One region of the Psychrobacillus sp. INOP01 genome, then DNA from elsewhere that is predicted to be linked to it. Evidence: riboswitches for the same ligand, from Rfam matches in the RefSeq annotation. Region 1 holds a riboswitch; each other region holds the start of a gene.
The links. Region 1 has a riboswitch for lysine ahead of KD050_RS04415 (Na+/H+ antiporter NhaC family protein). Riboswitches for the same ligand answer to the same signal wherever they lie in the genome.

Region 1 (3,217 bases):
GTAAGGTAATTGGGAATACGTTGCAAGCTGCTACAGGTAAATTCGGTATGAATATTGGTCTTGTGACATTGGAATTTGATCATGTAGCAAGAGCAATCCAATCGAAGAGGGCAATATTATTTCGTACAGAAACACTGCCAGTTCCAATGAACGCAAGTGATTCACAGTTAGCATGGGAAAATGAAGGAATAGCTGAAATGTCTAGTATTGCTTTTTATAACCCTTCTATATTGAAGAAGGAATGGTTTAAGGAATCGGATTTATCTCATTTCTTCGGAAAAGCCCTTCTAGCCTTTACGAATGCAAACTGTGCAATGTTCCCAGCAGGAATTTTTTTAAAGGACCTTCAGCAGGGGCCGATTACTGCGAGAGATTTACATCAATGTTTGCCACACCCAATTAATCCATGTGTCATTACATTAACTGGCACAGAGCTACTCGAAGTCATTCGTACAGCGAAAAATGAAAAATGGCCAAAGCTTGAAGTAAAAGGGTTAGGGTTCAGAGGTAACTATCTAGGAGCAATATTATATGAACAACTTCAAGAACTAGAAGATGGTACAGTATTAGTCAATGAAACACAGCTTGAATTTGAAGAAATATATACACTGGCAACTTTAGATATGTTTACATTCGGTTACTTTTTTCCTTCATTAAAATTTGCACCAAAACAATATTTTATGCCAGAAATGATTCGAGATATCGTGAAATGGTATGGACAGTATGAAAAAAATGAATATAAGTCATGAAAATCCCTCTCCTTACATAAGTAGTAATTAGGGGGATTGTTTTTGTTCTATAGAAAGAAGAAAAAACGATTTGCTTTCTTTACTAGTCAGCGTAAATTAGCCATTTTTTTAATCTGTTTTATGTTATCAGTTGGAGGTCTCATCTATTATATTAATAAGCAGTTGACTGCAACCTACTTGGAATATGCAGAAGTTCAAACAACTAAAATAGCATCCATGGTAATTAATAAAGCTATTAACTCAAGAATTTCCAATACGCTCGATGTAAATGACATAATCGAAGAGGTACCATCAGATAGTACTACAATGGTAACTACTCGATTTAATACAGAAATAATAAATCGTATACTATCTGATACAAATCAGCTGGTTCAGTCTCATTTGGAGCAAGCTGAGCAGGGGAACTTTTCAAGTCTACCTTATTTAGATGACATCGAGTACGATAAACAAACGATGGAGGATCAGGGGGGAGTCGTATTTTTCGTTCCAATGGGGCAAGCGACGAATATACCCATCATTGGTAACTTAGGTCCGAAAATCCCTATACGCTTTCACGTCATCGGAAATGTACAATCAAATGTAGTGCCTTCAATTACTAAATTTGGTATAAATAATGCTTATGTTGAAGTCAATATCCACATTAAGGTAAATGTACAAATAATCGTTCCTCTAGCAAGTAAAATGAGTACGGTTGAACAGAGTATACCTGTTGCTATGGGAATCGTGCAAGGCCAAGTTCCTTATATATATACAGGTGGCGATGGGGACGCTGCTCCATCAATAGAGGTACCACTACCATTACCTGAAAAATAAAAAACCTTTAAAACATAGCATTTACTGCTATACTAGGAGAAACAAATAGAAATAGGTAGAGGCTGCAGAACTTAAGAGTAGTTTACAGGAGAATGACAACTGTGATTGTAAACGGAAGGAAGTTTTGCCGAAATTAGATGCTGATCGTCGAGACAAATCTAGTTGGGGTTATTTTGAACAAAAATAACACTGTCATTTATACAAAAGTATAAATGGAGAGCTACAGAGTAGAAAATTTATGCTTAAAATTTTTACTAAAAGCCAACCTATATGATATTAGGTTGGCTTTTTTATTTAGGAGGAAATTGTTTTGGAAAATACGATATTTTCGATTTTGCCGCCACTACTGGCGATTGTAATGGTGCTTGTGACGAAGAGAGTTTTATTATCATTGGGGGTCGGAATCGTTTCGGCAGCTTTATTAGTAGAAAGCTTTTCGCCAATTGATTCATTAATCATTCTTTGGGATTCCTTTATCACGTCGTTTTGGGATAATGGATTGAATATGTATAATATTTATATATTATCTTTTATATTGCTGCTCGGAGTAATTACCGCGATTGTCAGCTTATCTGGAGGAAGTACAGCTTTTGCAGCATGGGCAGTTAAGCGTATTAAAACAAATCGGGGATCAAAGCTATTAACAGCCTTTTTAGGAATTATTATTTTTGTAGACGATTATTTTAATGCGCTTGCTGTCGGACAAATTGCTCGACCAATTACAGATTCTCATCGAGTATCTCGTGCAAAGCTAGCTTATTTTATCGACTCTACATCAGCACCTGTTTGTGTAGTTTCTCCAGTTTCTAGCTGGGGCGCATTTTTAATAAGTCAGCTGGGTGTTATTTTTGCTACTCATGCAGTAACAGACTATACACCACTTGAGGCGTTTATGTTAATGGCACCGATGAATTTCTATGTAATTGCTGCGCTTGCAATGGTATTTTTTACTGCATGGACAGACAACGACTTAGGCGAGATGAAGAAACATGAAACTCTTGCAAAAGAAACGGGTGTTCTTTTTGATCCAAATAAATCAAATCCAGGTGATTTACAAGGTAATTTCCCGGAAAATAATTTTGGTAAAGTGAATGATTTAATCCTACCAATTGTATCGTTAATTGCTGTAACTCTATTTGCGATGTTTTGGACAGGCTACCAAGCTTCAGGAAAAGTAATGAACTTATTTGTTATTTTTGAGAACACAGACGTTCCATTCTCTCTATTTTTAGGTGGGCTGGTATCGAGTATTTTAGCTATATTATTGTATACTCGTCAATTCAAGAAAAACACAGAGGCAAATATAGGGTTAATAGGGAAAGCAGTTATTTCAGGTATAAATTCAATGTTACCGGCTATTTGTATTTTAATATTTGCTTGGTCTCTTTCGTTTTTAATAACAGCACTAGGAACTGGTGAGTTTTTAGCTAAGCTTGTTACAGAAAATAATATTCCGGTAGGGATAATACCAGTCTTACTTTTTGTTTTAACAGCTTTTATGGCTTTCGCAACTGGATCGTCATGGGGATCCTTTGGGATTTTACTACCAATTGGAGCAAGCATCATTATGGTAGTAGAGCCGGAATTATTACTTCCAGTTTTAGCGGCAGTTTTAGCAGGTGCAGTTTTTGGTGATCATTGTTCCCCTATTTCAG
Region 2 (3,217 bases), 450 kb from region 1:
TCGTTTCCGGCGGACGCTTTCCGCGGGCGAGGTCGAGCCTCCTCGGGCGGCGCTACGCTTCCTCCCTGCGGGGTCTCGACTTTCTCGCTTATCCCGCTGGAGTCGCCGCCTTCCACTCCAATCAATCAAGAGAGTAGTCTTTATTAATAGGATTTAGCACAGCCTATGGCCAAGGTGACAGAATTAGTTTCAGTAAATGCAGTGAAACAAGCTGTATTTAGGAAAGATAAACACTTAAAACTACCGAGAAAAGAGAGCATAATTTAGCGACAAGTCTATTCAAAGTCTTAAGAAATCGATTTAAAACAGTTTTTTCCTAAAGGGTGCTCCTGCTTTTCTTATGAGGATACAGTTTCTAGCTGTGCGGCTAATATACTCTGTAAAGCACTGAGTTCCTCCGCATTTAAAGGAACCATAGGTAAGCGAACGCCACCTACAGGAATTCCTTTTAAATTTAATGCTGTTTTTACAGGTGTTGGATTTGGTGCTGCAAATAGTGCTTTCATGACAGGTAATAGTCTGCGGTGATCCTTAGCAGCTTCTCTTACATTGCCACTATTAAACTTTGCTATCATAGCTTGCATTTCATTTCCAATAACATGTGATGCTACTGAAATAACTCCTGTTCCACCAATCGATAGTACCGGAATTGTTAACCCATCATCACCACTATATAGCGAAAAGTCTTCAGGTGTATTACTAATAATTTCAGACATTGTATCTAAATTCCCGCCAGCTTCTTTAATAGCAACGATATTCGGAATTTCGGAAAGTCGGATAACAGTTTCTACTGACATGTTGACGACACTACGACCTGGAATATTGTATAGCATAGTCGGCAATGATGTAACTGCAGCAATAGTTTTGAAGTGTTGGTATAAACCTTCTTGTGAAGGCTTGTTATAATACGGAACTACAAGCATAATACCATCGACACCTGCATCAGCTGCTTGTCTTGTTAAATCGATGGATGCTTTAGTGTTATATGAGCCGGTACCAGCAATTACTGGGACTCTACCATTCACAACTTCCACTGTAAATTTAAACAGCTGGACTTTTTCTTCTTCTGTTAACGTAGGAGATTCTCCAGTTGTACCAGATACGACTAACCCTTCTGTTCCATTGGCAATTAAATAATTTATTAAATTTCGTGTGGCTGGAAAATCTATCTCTTCATTACGATCAAAAGGAGTCACCATAGCCGTTAATATTTGTCCAAAATTCATAACTTCTCCACATCCTATAGTTTTATTATTAAAAATTCAGGGAGAAGGGCAGTTATCAATTATGCCTCGGCGATAATTGCGTCTAGATTTTGAAGTGTGCTCAGGCCTGCGTGATGCAAGTCAGGTAGCCTTTAAAAATTCCCTTCAAAATCTAAGAATTCCGCCAGAGGCTTAACTTGAAACTTGCTTACTCAAGTTAATTAGACGCAAAAAAGCAACAACGAGGGCTCGTTGTTGCAGTAGAAATAAAGTAATATTTCTGTGCGTAAGATAGCCCTCCATATAGTCTCCTATATGACAATTCAGTGTTTATTCAACAGCTGAACCAGCTTCAAGAAAAATGAGATTCTTTCAACTTCGGCAAATTCCCCTTTCCACAATTGTCATAGGATCTCATTATCCTCCGAATGTGTACTGATGGTCTTCGCGCCTCTATCCTTACTTCAAATGTGCTTGAAATAAGAGAATATTTAATTATTAAAATAATACATGCTTTTTAATACTTTTGCAAGAGTTTACCTGTAAAATAAATATTAACTTATTTTTATGGCATGATAAACTATATTTTTGATGAAAACTAATAAGTTTCACAAGCAAAACCCATACTATACTAGAGGTGAAAAGGATGTATAAATTATTGTCTCATAATGATTTAGATGGAGTCGGATGTGGTATTTTAGCAAAGCTAGCTTTTGGAGAGCAAGTGAAAGTGCGTTACAATTCGATTTCATCCCTTAATCGAGAGATTGAATATTTTTTAGAAAATGATGAGCCAGATACGTTTTTATTTGTAACTGATTTGAGTCCAAACGAGGATAATGAAAAAAGACTTAATGATTTTTACAATGCAAAAGGGAAGGTCCAACTAATTGATCATCATAAATCGGCTTTGCATTTTAATGATTATGAGTGGGGATATATTTTAGTAGAAGATCAAGAAGGTAAATTAACTTCTGCTACTTCATTGTTATATGAATATCTTGTAACAAATAAACTGTTGGAACCAACTGCTGCACTAACGGAATTTGTAGAGCTAGTAAGGCAGTATGATACGTGGGAGTGGGAGAAGAACGGGAACCAACAAGCTCATTCCCTTAACTCACTTTTCTATTTAGTATCTATTGAAGAATTTGAAGGAAAAATGATGGATCGACTTCGCATAAGTGACCATTTCGATTTTGATGAATTTGAAAAGAAAATATTGAACATGGAAGAAGACAAGATTGACCGGTATATTCGTCGGAAGAAAAGAGAGATTGTACAGGCAAATGTAGGAGAACTTTTAGCTGGTATCGTGTATGCTGAAACGTATCATTCAGAGCTGGGCAATGAACTAGGAAAAGAATATCCACATCTCGACTATATAGCAATAGTGATAATGGGAGGAAAAAGAATCTCCCTTCGTACGATTTATGACCATATTGATGTATCTGAAGTTGCTGGTCAGTTCGGCGGTGGAGGTCATCAAAAAGCATCTGGCTGTACTTTAACAGAGGAAGCTTATAAATTATTTGTGTTGGACACTTTCCATCTGTCTCCAATACCAGAAGATGCAAAAAGAAATCAATATAATTTGAAAAAATCATCTTTCGGTTCTTTTTATAAGAATAGAAATAATGATACTTTCATTTTGTATTCTAAAAATAATCAGGATTGGATCCTTGAAAAAAATAAAACAGAAATAGAACAAACCTTTACTAGTTTTGAAGAAGGCGAGCGGTTCTTGAAAAGAAACTATGAGGCAGCTTTGGTAAGAGATGATCTGTTTGTCGATTACTTAATGAGTGAAGTGAAAAATAGAGAAAATTCATAATAATTTTTTGGTCATGACGGAGCAATTTTGAATTCTGAGCAGAAAGTAATTGCCTTTTGGACCAATTACTTTCGGTCATTTTTCGAATACTTGCGTAATGACTTTACTTAATTTTAATCTAGGTTTACTTGCGGAACGGAATATTGAACCAAAAAGTTGCTTTCTCTAATGAAACCGG
Region 3 (3,217 bases), 270 kb from region 1:
ATGAAAAAGATATATTATATTGGGCTGGGAAAGATTTAGCTCGCAAATTCCCCCTTTATTCAATGGATGAAGCCGTCACGTTTTTCAATGAAGCTGGATGGGGCACTTTACATTTAGAAAAAACTACAAAAGATTCAGCTTTCTATACGTTAAGTACATATAATCTACCTCAGAGTGGACAAAGTAGAAGTCATCGATTAGAAGCAGGTTTTTTAGCTGAACAACAACAAAAGCTTACTGGCTATTTAACCGAATGTTATGACGAGGAAGTTAAAAAGAACGGATTAGTCTCTTTACAAATAAAATGGGATTCTAAAACTAAAGGGTAGCAGGTTAGTCAATTTTTGACTTTTCCTGTCACCCTTTTTCAAAAGATTAGCGTATATAAAAATGTTCTTCAAGATTTCTAATATTTGTAGAAGGGCGACGGACAGGCAACCGCCATAAGATTACCTAGAAAATAAGGCTGGTCGTGACGCAGTCACGACCAGCCTTATTAAAAATCAAACGGTAATCCTATAGCAAAACGTCTGTCCTAAGCACTTCTAAAACGATAGAAACAGGATTTTGACATAAAAGGACCGGGCCTCTTTTTTGCCCGGTTTTTATTAACAATTAAGAAAAAATGTTTAAACTGATTGATGAGTTAACGCAAGATCGAACTCGTCATGCAAGGCATTAGCAGCATCAATCATATGTTGCTGAGGTACAACAACTGACACTTTTATCTCAGATGTACTTACCATCTTCACAGGAATATTCTCTGTTCTAAGTCGATCAAACATTTGAGCTGCAACACCTGGGTTCGATACCATACCAGAACCTACAATAGAAACCTTTGAAAGTCCTACTTCAAAATCTGCGAAGGTAAAGCCAAGCTCTTGTTTATGTGTTTCTAAAACTGTAATCGCTTCAGCAAGAGATTCCTTTTTAATAGAAAAAGAAACTGCTGGCTTCACTCCATCAACTATCGACTGAACAATTATATCCACGTTTATATGATTTGCAGCTAGAGTTGTGAAAATAGAAGCTAATGAGCCATTAAATGGCACCTCATATTCTATAGTTAATCGAACGATATCGGATTCAAACGCTACCCCACGAACTACTAAATTATTTTCCACATCTACTTCCTCCTTCAAAATCGTTCCTTCTCCATCTTTATAGCTTGGACGTACTCGTAATGGTACCTTATAGTTTTTAGCAAATTCAACAGCACGCGGATGTAATACTCCTGCGCCTAAATTAGCTAGTTCTAGCATTTCGTCATATTCAAGTTGTTCAAGTTTCCGAGCATTCTCAATATAACGCGGATCTGATGTATAAATACCATCAACATCCGTATAAATATCGCAAATTTCCGCTCCGATAGAAGCAGCAATAGCTACAGCAGTTGTATCAGATCCCCCTCTGCCAAGGGTCGTAATCTCTCCTGCTTCTGATATTCCCTGGAAGCCTGCTACAATAACTACTTTATTTGTGGCAAGTAGACCGTCAATTTTAGAAGGGTCCAGTTTTAGTACCTTTGCATTTCTATGTACATTATCTGTTATGAGACCTGCCTGAGCCCCTGTTAGAGAGATCGCATCTATCCCAATTGCATTTAACTTAATAGCTAGTAAAGCCATAGTAACTTGCTCTCCATTAGATAATAGCATGTCCATTTCACGTTTTGATGGTGATTCCGCTAATCCGAAAGCAAGGTTTGATAATTCATCCGTTGTTTTACCCATTGCAGATACAACAACGACAATATTATGACCTTTTTCTTTTTCCAGTTTCACTCGATTCGCAACATTTGCAATTTTTTCTGTTGATTCAACTGAAGTACCGCCAAACTTCATTACAATTTTAGTCATGAACATCCGCTCCCTTTTTTAACGCGCTTTAACGCGCAGTAAGACTCCCACTTTAACGACTCCATCAGTGCACAATAGACTTAGTGGGAGAATAACTGCCCGTAAAAGCCCGAATGGTTCAACTAACAATTAGTTAGGGATGAAGAACCCCCCCACTGATTGTCGTTTCTCTTTACCTGAAAGGATCAAAAAATGCTTTCCACATATTGTGAAAAGCATTGTCTCATACACGGTCCAAAAAATCTGCCCATGTGAGATAGCCCTCCAGAATATAAATTCTGACAATTCTACATCTATTAAATGCAGAACCAACAATAGAATAGGAAAAGCTATTCTATGTTTCGGCGAAAGACCCTTTCCTCAGCTATTCTAGGAACTTTCCTTCCTCCTGCTGAGTACTGATGTCTAATCGCACCTCTATCTTCACTTAAAATCAGTGAATATTAAATTATACTTCGGCGTAATTGCATCCAAATTTTAAATTGCGTTTTGGCCTACGTGATGCAGGTCAGGTAGCCTTTTTCGCATAAATGCGACTTACTTAGGCTAATACCCTTTAAAACTCTCTTCAAAATCTGTAACATTTGCCAGAGACTTAAATTGAACCAGCAGTTTTTATTTGCATATTTGCAATATTCTTGTACTGATTCAAGTTAAATTCATTCAAATATAGCATATGATTATTCAGAAGACAATACATTTTTCTGAAAATGATTAACCATAATCTCTGCTTGCTTACTTGGAAGACCCGCTTCCATAAACTCCTCTTTACTAGCTGCTTGTATTTTCTTTAAGGAACCAAAATGCTTTAATAATAACTTTTTCCGCTGAGGCCCGATACCTTCTATACCATCTAGCGAAGATGCAATAGTATGCTTTCCTCGCTGCTGCCTATGGAAAGTTATAGCAAAACGATGGACTTCATCTTGAATACGTTGTAGCAAATAAAAACCTTCACTAGTCCGCTTCATCGGTATTAGCTCCAAAGGGTCTCCGTAAATAAGCTGGGAAGTTTGATGCTTGCCATCCTTTGCAAGACCTGCAATTGGAATATCTAGCCCTAGTTCATCCTCTATAATTTCGCGTGCAGCTTCAATTTGCCCTTTTCCCCCATCAATAATTATTAAATCAGGTAGCGGCAAATTTTCCTTAAGTACTCTAGTATATCTTCTACGTACAACTTCACGCATCGCTCCGTAATCATCATGTTTTGCTGCAGTTTTTGTTTTATATTTACGATAATCCTTTTTACTGGCCCTGCCATCAATAAAAACAACCATTGCTGATACTGCATCAGTCCCATGAATATGCGAGTTATCAAAAGCTTCAATACGCATAGGCGGTGCAATCCCCATTGA
Region 4 (3,217 bases), 1.2 Mb from region 1:
TGATCCATACCGACTACTTTTAAGTATTTTAACGCAATTTTTTCGGCATCTTCTTTAGAGCGTTTTAACACTTTTACTTGACCGACCATACAGTTATTCAACACATTATGGTTGTTGAATAAGTTAAATTGTTGGAAAACCATTCCTAGCTTTGTTCGGTAGGCATGGATATCATGTTTTTCATCTAAAATATTCTCTCCGTTATAAATGATTTGCCCGCCACTGGGCTTTTCTAACAAGTTTATACAACGAAGTAAAGTGGACTTCCCTGATCCAGAGGAACCAATGATGCAAACAACTTCTCCCTTGTTCACCGAAAAATCTATATCTCTTAGAACCTCATGATTTCCGAAGGATTTACTTAAATGTTGAACTTCGATGACATTTTCCATAGATTTTTCCTCCTTCGTTTAATCTAAATTAGTATTATTTTTGGTTAACATAAGTTGTGGTGGTGGCTGCCCAATCATGCTGTAGTTTTCAGGTCCATCTAATTTTCTTTCTATATAACGTAATATTAATGTTACAGTAAACGTCATAACGAAATACAAAATACATGCTATAAAGAACGGTTCAAAGTACTTAAAGCTTATACCTGCAACTGTTTTCGCTTGAAAATATAGTTCCGTGACACCGATCACGTTTAATACCGATGTATCTTTAATATTTATGATAAATTGATTGCCTGTTGCTGGCAAAATATTTCGGATTACTTGAGGTAAAACAACACTCCACATTGTTTGAACGTGATTCATACCAATTGCTTGTGCAGCCTCGAATTGTCCTTTATCAATCGAAATGACACCACCCCGCACAATTTCTGCCATATAAGCTCCCGTGTTAATCGAAACGATGAATATCGCTGCCATTGTGCGGTCCATATCTATTCCAAAGGCTAGCGCAGACCCATAGAATATCACCATTGCTTGTACAATCATTGGTGTTCCTCTGAAAAATTCAATATATACAGAAAGTATCAGATTAACTATTTTTAATACAATACGTTTTAGTTTTCTTTCAGGCGTAGGAATTGTACGAATAACCCCTGCCAGTAAACCAATAACTGCTCCAATAATCGTCCCAATTATGGAGATTAATAGTGTCATTCCTGCTCCACGAAGGAACATCGGCCAGTTACTTGTAATCATCGAAATAATATATTCTATGCTCATACATTTCCCTCCTTCCAAATAAAAACCGACTGCAAAAAGATGCAGCCGGTATCACTTCATCCTTATTCTGCCGCTGGTTGGTTATTAATAGCAGCATCCATTATTTCTTGTCGCTCTTCTTCAGAAATTTCCGCTAAAATTTTGTTGATTGCCTCAGTTAAATCACTATCTTTTTTCAAACCTACAGCCACTGCTGTATCCTCTTCTTTTGCTTTAAATCCTTCCGTAAATTCAACCATTGCGAAGTTTTTATTTGCAGAAGAAGCACTAATCCCTTCTGGGCGCTCAGATACATAGCCATCAATAACTCCAGATTCCAAAGCTACACGCATTGCGGAGAAATTATCAGAGGCTGGTTGTTTTTTCACATCTTTAATTTGATCGATTACACCATAATGTGAAGTATTCAGCTGACCCGTAATTTTAGCACCACTAAAATCTTGAATAGAAGTAGCCCCTTCAAAAGGACCACCTTTTTTTACAACCATAACAAAGTTGGATGTATAATAGTTTTCTGAAAAGTCGATTGTTTCTTTACGCTCTTTTGTAGGAGACATTCCCGCTATAATTGCATCAATTTTATCTGATTGTAATGATGGTACAAGTCCATCCCATTCTGTTTTGACGATCACTAGCTCTTTTCCTAAACCATCTGCAATGCGTTTAGCAATTTCTACATCATATCCACCGGCATATTCTGCGTTTCCAGCAATCTTCACTCCACCATTGGAATCATCTAGCTGTGTCCAGTTAAAAGGTGCATAACCAGCTTCTAAACCTACTGTAAATGTATCTGCTGCTCCTTTAGAATCATCCGATGAAGATCCTGAAGTTTCTGTAGTGTCTGTTCCACAAGCTGCTATTAACAATAATAAGCTTGCGAATATCGTTAAAAGTACTAATCTCTTTTTCATTCTAATTACTCCCTTTTTTAATAATGTATGTTCGTTCCTATAAAAAAAGACAACTTGTACAAAAAAAGACCTGAGATGAACTCAGGTCGCAATATGTATAGTTGCCCTAAATCCTCTACTTTTCCCTAAATGAGATAGCACACCATTATAAACTGGGATGTTTATAGTGGACAGTCCTGCAATTATTAACTGCAGACCCAGCAAGTAATACCGAGCAATATTACAAACTTCGGCGACATTTCCTTCTCCCTAGTATCATAGCTTCTCAAACTCCACTAAGGACTGTTAAATATCGCGCCTCTACCTCACTATACTAAGTGAGGTCGTATTCAATTATGTTTCATAGTTTACAATACACGTATAATCCTGTCAACTGCTTCAGAATTATTATTTAGCTAAGTATATGTTATAATGATCAGTGGCAATATAAAAATAAAGAAAATTTAATTATTATTGCGTCTTTTCACATTGATAATTATTTTTTTTAATAGGAGTTGATATTATGGGATCTGTCCAGCTTACAGATCACAAAGTAACTGAAGAGATAGACAAAGATTATTCATTAGAGAAGGTACCCCGTAGCCAAAGAAATATGGGTTGGTTAAGTATAACCAATATTACATTAGGAATAGCCACTGCCATTTTTTACTTTCAAATGGGGAGCGTAATGGCTCTTCAATTTGGGGCACTTAATGCTATTATCTCCTCCATTTACGCAATAATAGTTGCCGGTATACTAGGAACCTTTATTGCTTACTTATCTGCAAAATCTGGTATGAATGTCAATTTATTATCCAGAGGAGGAGGTTTTGGCTATATAGGTGCTTCCTTAACGTCCTTCCTCTACGCGACAAACTTTATTATGTATTGTGCATTTGAAGGTCTCATTTTAGTTTCCGCGGTTCACACCTTCTTCCCCTCCCTACACGAATGGGCGCTAATCATTTTCTTCGGGTTTATCGTTATACCTTTAAATTGGTTTGGAATCAAACAGCTAGATAGAATACAAAGATGGTCTTTACCTATATTTGTTATTTTCTTAATAACAGCAATTGTTATATCGTTTTATGAGCCTCCTGTATTTGAAGGACCATTTTGGACTTATCTACCTGAAGGAGTACAAGTTGGAGG

Region 2: linked by a shared signal. The riboswitch ahead of dapA (4-hydroxy-tetrahydrodipicolinate synthase) and the one ahead of KD050_RS04415 (Na+/H+ antiporter NhaC family protein) in region 1 are both predicted to bind lysine.
Region 3: linked by a shared signal. The riboswitch ahead of KD050_RS03025 (aspartate kinase) and the one ahead of KD050_RS04415 (Na+/H+ antiporter NhaC family protein) in region 1 are both predicted to bind lysine.
Region 4: linked by a shared signal. The riboswitch ahead of KD050_RS10550 (transporter substrate-binding domain-containing protein) and the one ahead of KD050_RS04415 (Na+/H+ antiporter NhaC family protein) in region 1 are both predicted to bind lysine.

Annotation. Positions count from the first base shown of each region.
Region 1 covers NZ_CP073315.1:859,888-863,104, reverse strand. The annotation lists gene KD050_RS04425 (bifunctional metallophosphatase/5'-nucleotidase) at 1-749, shown strand, start outside; gene yunB (sporulation protein YunB) at 792-1,562, shown strand; lysine riboswitch at 1,611-1,793, shown strand; gene KD050_RS04415 (Na+/H+ antiporter NhaC family protein) at 1,873-3,217, shown strand, end outside.
Region 2 covers NZ_CP073315.1:1,310,734-1,313,950, reverse strand. The annotation lists gene dapA (4-hydroxy-tetrahydrodipicolinate synthase) at 339-1,226, opposite strand; lysine riboswitch at 1,490-1,669, opposite strand; gene KD050_RS06675 (DHH family phosphoesterase) at 1,852-3,039, shown strand.
Region 3 covers NZ_CP073315.1:589,857-593,073, forward strand. The annotation lists gene KD050_RS03020 (YslB family protein) at 1-329, shown strand, start outside; gene KD050_RS03025 (aspartate kinase) at 630-1,859, opposite strand; lysine riboswitch at 2,109-2,287, opposite strand; gene uvrC (excinuclease ABC subunit UvrC) at 2,540-3,217, opposite strand, start outside.
Region 4 covers NZ_CP073315.1:2,072,734-2,075,950, forward strand. The annotation lists gene KD050_RS10540 (amino acid ABC transporter ATP-binding protein) at 1-392, opposite strand, end outside; gene KD050_RS10545 (amino acid ABC transporter permease) at 411-1,172, opposite strand; gene KD050_RS10550 (transporter substrate-binding domain-containing protein) at 1,235-2,086, opposite strand; lysine riboswitch at 2,214-2,397, opposite strand; gene KD050_RS10555 (purine-cytosine permease family protein) at 2,589-3,217, shown strand, end outside.